One region of the Mesorhizobium sp. M1006 genome, then DNA from elsewhere that is predicted to be linked to it. Evidence: predicted binding sites of a transcription regulator. Region 1 holds the regulator's gene; the other holds the start of a gene.

What was found. The regulator LexA, encoded in region 1, represses DNA repair genes until DNA is damaged. The targets are predictions, from matches to a motif close to TGTTCNNNNTGTGTTCNG.
Region 2: dinB (DNA polymerase IV) is a predicted target of LexA. The motif match lies at 1,193-1,210, and genes of this name have one in related genera.

The regions. Positions count from the first base shown of each region.
Region 1 is NZ_JAMYMZ010000011.1:127,021-130,435, forward strand. Features, by position in the region: gene NKH60_RS13445 (ComEC/Rec2 family competence protein) at 1-1,388, shown strand, start outside; gene lexA (transcriptional repressor LexA) at 1,382-2,116, opposite strand; partial or broken gene kynU (kynureninase) at 2,564-3,415, shown strand, end outside.
Region 2 is NZ_JAMYMZ010000020.1:33,618-37,032, forward strand. Features, by position in the region: gene NKH60_RS19805 (GNAT family N-acetyltransferase) at 26-484, shown strand; gene ybiA (riboflavin biosynthesis intermediates N-glycosidase) at 583-1,131, shown strand; gene dinB (DNA polymerase IV) at 1,263-2,504, shown strand; gene NKH60_RS19820 (hypothetical protein) at 2,673-3,317, shown strand.

The DNA of each region.
Region 1 (3,415 bases):
GTGCCTTTGCGCTGTTTCCCGATTTCTCATCGCGACGGCCGGTCAAGAAATATGCCGCGGCCGCCGCGCTTTTTTCGATTGCGGCCTACCTCGTCTTTTCCGGCATTGTCGTGGCGGCCGAACGCAGCTTCATCATGCTGGCGGTGATGCTTATCGCCGTGCTGTTCGACCGGGCCGCGCTCACCATGCGCAACCTGGCGATCTCGGCCATCGCGGTCATCCTGGTGTCGCCGCACGAGGTGGTCGGTCCGAGTTTCCAGATGTCCTTCGCCGCGACGGCGGCCCTTGTCGGCGCCTATGCAGGCTGGTCCGATTACCGCGCCGGCAGGGCCACCACGCCGCCGCCGCGGCAGTCGCCGCTACGCTTTGCCACTCGAAAGGTCCTGCTGGGCATGTGCGGTCTGGCGATGACCTCGATCATTGCAGGGAGCGCCACGGCGCTTTTCGCCATATGGCATTTCCAGCGCGTGGCGCCGCTCAGCCTGTTCGCCAATCTGGCCATCATGCCCATCGTGTCACTGGTCGTCATGCCCTTCGCCGTTCTCAGCGCGCTGGCGATGCCGTTCGGTGCGGATGGCCCTTTTCTCTATGTCATGGGCAAGGGGCTGACGGCGATGATCGCCCTGTCCGGGTGGATCTCGGAGCGCTCGCCGATCGATGCGGTCGGGCTGATTTCGCTGAGATCCGTCCTTCTGGTGACGATCGCCCTCGTCATTGCCAGCATGGCGACGACGTGGTTGCGGCTGGCGGCACTTCCTTTTGCGCTCGCCGGCTTGCTGACGACAACGCAGACACGCATACCCGACGTATTGGTCTCGGAGGACGCACGGCTGGTCGCGCTGCCGATCGGCAGCGGTGAACTCGCGGTCAACCGGGCACGCCCGAATGAGTTCACCATCGACAACTGGAAACGCGCGCTCACATCAGAGGCTATCGTCGCGCCGGAAACACCTGGAAAGAACGACCCGCAATTCGACATTGCCGATCCGGCCGACCTACCGCCGGGCATGCCGTTCATTTGCACGGACGGCCTCTGCCTTGCCAGGCATCCATCCGGCGCGATCATCGCGCAAGCCAAGGACCGCGATACTGCGCGGCCAGCCTGCGCCTTTGCCAGCTTGATCGTCATCGACGACGCCACCGCCCATAACCCCTGCTACTACGACCGGCTGGTCCTCGTCGTCACCAAACGGCAACTGGCGCGCGCGGGAAGTGCCGCCGTCTATTTCGATCCACAAGCGGCAACACGCGCCGAGATCCGCTTCGCCGTCGAAAAATCATACCGGCCCTGGCACGTGCAGCGGAAATTTTCACGCGCGGCACGGGGCCTGCCGCCATACCGCCGGGCCGACAACCCCAAAGCCGGCGCCAAGGGCGGAGCTCAGTAGCGGCGGATCAGTCCGACGAGCTTGCCCTGCACCTTGACCCTGTCTGGTCCGAAGATGCGCGTCTCGTAGGCCGGATTGGCGGCTTCCAGGGCGATCGAGGCGCCCTTGCGGCGGAACCGCTTCAGCGTCGCTTCCTCCTCGTCGACCAGTGCCACCACGATCTCACCGGGGCTCGCCGTATCGGCATTGCGGATGATCACCGTGTCGCCGTCGAAAATGCCGGCCTCGATCATCGAATCGCCTTTGACCTCAAGCGCATAATGCTCGCCGCCCATGATCATATCCGGCGGCACCGAAATCGAATGCGTCTGGTGCTGGATGGCGTCGATCGGCACACCGGCAGCGATGCGGCCCATCACCGGGATCGAAACGGCGGCGACGACATCGTCGTCATTTCCGGCTGCGGGCACGCGCGACGATGTCGGCTTGCCTTGCCGAGGGGCGCCTTGCCCAAGACTGCCCTGGATGACACTCGGCGAGAACTTGCGTGCCGCATTGAGGCCGGGGGCGATCGAGTCAGGCAGGCGTAGCACCTCCAGCGCACGGGCCCGGTTGGGCAAACGGCGAATGAAGCCGCGCTCCTCCAGCGCCGTAATCAGCCGGTGGATTCCGGATTTGGAAGCCAGGTCGAGCGCTTCCTTCATCTCGTCGAATGAAGGCGGGATACCGCTTTCCTTCAACCTTTCGTGGATGAACATAAGCAGTTCGTGTTGTTTGCGTGTCAGCATAGCGACCCCCAACAGAATCAGAAAAACAAACCCAGAACAAACACTATCTGTTCCAGTTGTGTTCCGCAACTGTTTAAAGTTTAATGAATGCGTTAAGGCTCGGGAAACAAACGACGTCCCCTACCGGCGTACCGCATTTTCACCGCCGCGAGCCTCATCGCCTTGATTCTGCTTTCGTTTGCGCCCTTCTGGCCTCCTAGAAGGCAGCACTGGCATCGGCCGTCGGTCGGCAAAAGGCACGGAATTGAACCCGTATCGACTGTGCGGTTTGGTCGATGCACCGTGAACGAAACGAACTCAAAACGCCAACCTGGGGTTAAGTCCCAGTTTCCACCGCCTGGTCAGGCTGCTTCTCGCCGGTGGAGCCTTGCTGCGCGCAACCAGGTAGTGGAAGAACAGTCGATGCGTGTCCGGCGTTGCGTTGGATCTTGGGGGAGCAGACAAATCATGACAGGAATTCCCGATCTCGTGGCCATAAAGGCGATGGATGCCGCGGATCCGCTGCGCGCGATGCGCGACCGCTTTGTGTTGCCGCAAGGAGTGATCTATCTCGACGGCAATTCGCTAGGAGCTGCTTCACGTGCCGCTTTCGATGAACTGCACAAGGCCGCGACCGAAGAATGGTCGCATGATCTCATCCGCGCATAGAACACGGCCGGCTGGTTCAACATGCCGCTTGAACTTGGCGACCAGCTCGGGCGCCTGATCGGTGCCGCGGCCGGCCAGACGGTGGTCTGCGACACGACATCGGTCAACATCTACAAGCTGCTGCACGCCGCCATGGCCATGCGACCGGAGCGGCAGGTCATCGTCGCCGAGGGCGATAGTTTTCCGACGGACCTCTACATGGCCGAGGGTGTGGTTTCGACGCGAAAAGATACGCTGCTGCGCCTCTCGGGGGTCGACGCGCCGACCATCGAAGAGCTGATCGACGAACGCACCGCCGTGGTGCTGGTCAACCACGTCAACTATAAGTCGGGCGAACTGCGCGACATGCCGGCGCTGACGCGCAGGGCTCAGGAAGCCGGGGCGATGATCGTCTGGGATCTCTGCCACACCGCCGGCGCGATGCCAGTCGAGCTCGACAAGGCAAACGCCGATTTTGCCGTTGGCTGCACCTACAAATATCTGAATGGCGGCCCGGGCGCGCCTGCCTTCATCTATGCGGCTGAGCGGCATCTTTCCTACATCCAGCAGCCGCTCACCGGCTGGTGGGGCCATGCACGGCCCTTCGCCTTCGAGCCAGGCTATGCGGCCGGCACCGGCATCCGCCGGTTTCTGTGCGGCACGCAGCCGGTC
Region 2 (3,415 bases), on a different contig from region 1:
ACACCGCGCCGTATGTCTCCGCGCGATGAGCGAGATCGAATTCCGTCGCGCGCAGGCGCCCGACCTGCCGGCGATCGTTGCAATGCTTGCGGACGATGTGCTCGGCGCAGACCGGGAAGACCCGTCCACGCCGCTTGCGCCATCCTATCTCGATGCCTTCAGCGCAATCGATACCGATCCCAACCAGTTGCTGGCCGTCGCGGTCAACGCCGGGCAAGTGGTCGGAACGCTGCAGCTCAGCTTCCTTCCAGGCATTTCGAGAAAAGGCGCCTGGCGCGGCCAGATCGAAGGCGTTCGCGTCGCCCGGCAATGGCGCTCGCGCGGCGTCGGCAAGCTGATGATCGAATGGGCGATTGAAACATGCCGTTCGCGCAATTGCAGCTTCGTCCAGCTCACCACGGACAAAGGTCGACGGGAGGCCCACGCTTTTTACGAGCGCCTCGGCTTCACCGCCAGTCATCTCGGCTACAAGATGGCGCTGTAGATCAGCATTTCATCGCATTCAGCGCCGACCGCTCATCTTCGCTACCCACTCTGGATGGAGCATTGACAAGCCGGCCTTTCGCCCTGCTCCATCCGCCCATGATTTACGACCGAACCTGGCTTGAGAAAACCTTTCGCGCAAAGCCCCGGCAGAAGTTCCTGTTCTTCTGGGGCCATCAGCCGTCTAAGGACGGCCGAATAAGCACGTCGTGCTTCAGCCAGTGGTGGCATGCGCCTTTTACCGTCGATGGCTTGAGCTATCCGACTGCCGAACACTGGATGATGGCCGAGAAGGCACGACTGTTCGGTGATGCTCCGACGGCAACACAAATCCTCAGGGCGGCGAGCCCCAAGCAGGCAAAGCAGCTTGGCCGCCAGGTGAGCGGCTTCGATGGCACCAAATGGGATGCAGACAAATATCGCATCGTCACTGAAGGGAGCTTTCAGAAGTTCCGTCAGAACGCGGCGCTGCGCGAATATCTGTTGTCGACGCATGACCGGGTGCTGGTCGAGGCGAGCCCTGTCGACCGGGTGTGGGGTATCGGCCTTGCGGCGGATGACGAGAGGGCGGTGAACCCGCTGCTGTGGCGCGGCGAGAACCTGTTGGGATTCGCGCTGATGCAGGCGCGCGATCGGCTGCGCGGCTGAACATTTGCCGTGCGCTCGTCATCTGCGGCAGCCTCCGCGCTGCTTGACAATCCACCCACAATGTTCTCTTTATGTTCTCACCACAACTCGAGACAATGCGGCGTTCGAACCGCCGCGGGCGAACGGGCCGGATGGAAGCCAACATCCTCCACGCGGATCTGGATGCCTTCTATGCCTCGGTCGAACAGTTGCTCGACCCGGCCTTGCGCGGCAAGCCGATTGCCGTCGGCGGCGGGGTAGTGCTTGCCGCATCCTATGAAGCCAAGGCGTTCGGCGTGCGCGGCGGTATGCCGGGACGGCGGGCGCGGGAACTCTGCCCGCAACTCGTCTTCGTCGGCGGCCATTTCAAGGACTATCAGCGGCTGGGCGATGCGGCAATCAAGGTGCTCGGCGATTTCACGCCGGTGGTCGAGCGGATTTCGATCGACGAGGCCTTTGCCGACGTCGCCGGCTGCACCCATTTGTTCGGCTCGCCGGCCGAGATCGCCGGCAAGATCCGCCGCCGCGTGCGGGCCGAGCTCGGCCTGCCGATCTCGGTCGGCGTAGCCCGCACCAAGCATCTGGCCAAGATCGCCTCACAGGTCGCAAAACCGGACGGGCTGGTGGTGGTCGATCCGCGCCACGAGCTGGAATTCCTGCACCACCTGCCGGTCGAGCTGATGTGGGGCGTCGGCCCGGTCACCAGGCAGCGGCTGGCCGGCATCGGCGTCAACACCATCGGCGAGCTGGCGAAGACCAATGGTGGGGCGCTTGAGCGCCTGCTCGGGTCGGCGGCGGGAGAGAAACTCAACGCGCTGGCGTGGAACCGCGATCCGCGCAAGCTCGAGACGCAGCGCCGGGCGCGCTCGGCGGGTGCGCAGTCGGCGCTTGGCCGAAAACCGGCCGAGGAGCAGGTCTTCGTGCCGGCTTTGCTGCATCTGGCCGACAGGGTCGCCACAAGATTGCGGGCGAAATCCCGGCCCGGCCGTACAGTGACGGTTCGCGTCCGCTTTGCCGATTTGCGCTCGGTGACGCGCTCGATCACGCTCGATCAGCCGATTTCGGCGACCGCCATGCTGGCCGAGATCGCCGAGGCGCTGGTGCGCAAGGTGCTCATCGACCATCCGCACGAAAAGACAATCTCGCTGCTGGCGATCGCCGTATCGCATCTGGAGCAGCATGCCGGCCTGCAACTGGAACTGCCGCTCGGGCTCGACGACGATCGCCGCCGCCCCGGCACCAGCAAGGGCGCGGCGCGCTGGACCGCGGATCGCGCCGTCGACAAGATCCGCGACCGCTTCGGCTGGGAGGCGGTGGGCTACGCCTCGGTCGCGCTCGAGCTACAGCGGTCGGTTCCCGACGCGTTTCGCGAGCTGGCCGAAAAGGAATTGTGAGCCTCGATTACACTTTGGTTGCCAAGTCGCCGGAATGACGTTGAAGGCTGCGCCGTTGTGAATTTATCTTGGGACCAGTTCGTCGTGCACCGGTTTGGGTATCAACCAGACAGGGTAGCACCCGCTCGCAAATCCTTCCGCCCTCACTTCGAACGACAGGAGATCGGCATGGGACAGAACGCCGGATATTTCGCACTCATCGTTGCCGGATTGGTGACCAATGCAACGACGCTGGCCAAGCCGCTCAACCCGGACCGGGCGATTCCATCCCTGGGCGATATCAACTCGCCGCTGGCCAGCCCGCTGTTCAAGCAGGTCAAGGCCGGGCCGCTGGAGATAAAGCTTGAGGAAACCACGCTTGCCGATGTCGAAAAAGCCTTCGGCGGAGCGATGCACGATGAAGGTGACGCCGGAGATTCACGCCACTGGCTTTGCTATGCCGGCCCCGACGCCGGCGGATCGCCGTCGATCTTCTGGTTCGTATCCGGCGAGATGGGTGGCTCCGACCATGGTGTCCTGTCCGTCGCCCTGCAGCCGAACCCGGAAGGCAAGGTGCCGGAAGGATGCGCCGGCGCGCCTGCCAGCCTGACAGCTATTGAACTCGATACGCCCGGCGTCGGAGCGCCGCTGAGCGACGTGGCCGCGAAATTTGGCGCCGCCAAGCCCGATCGTTACGGCCATTTCGGCTTCGCCGCCTCTTATCCTGCTTCGTCTCCCGACCAGAAGGACGCCACGGTCACGCAGACGCTCACCTACACAGCCGGCAACGGCAGGATAACCGGCGTGGCGGTGACGCAAGTCACCACCAATTAGGGTGTCCCCGCTCGGTCGGCGAATGGTTCACGTGTGATTGATTCAGCCGCGCCCGAGCCGGGCGGCCTGCTTGCTGGCCACCTCGTTATGCAGATTGG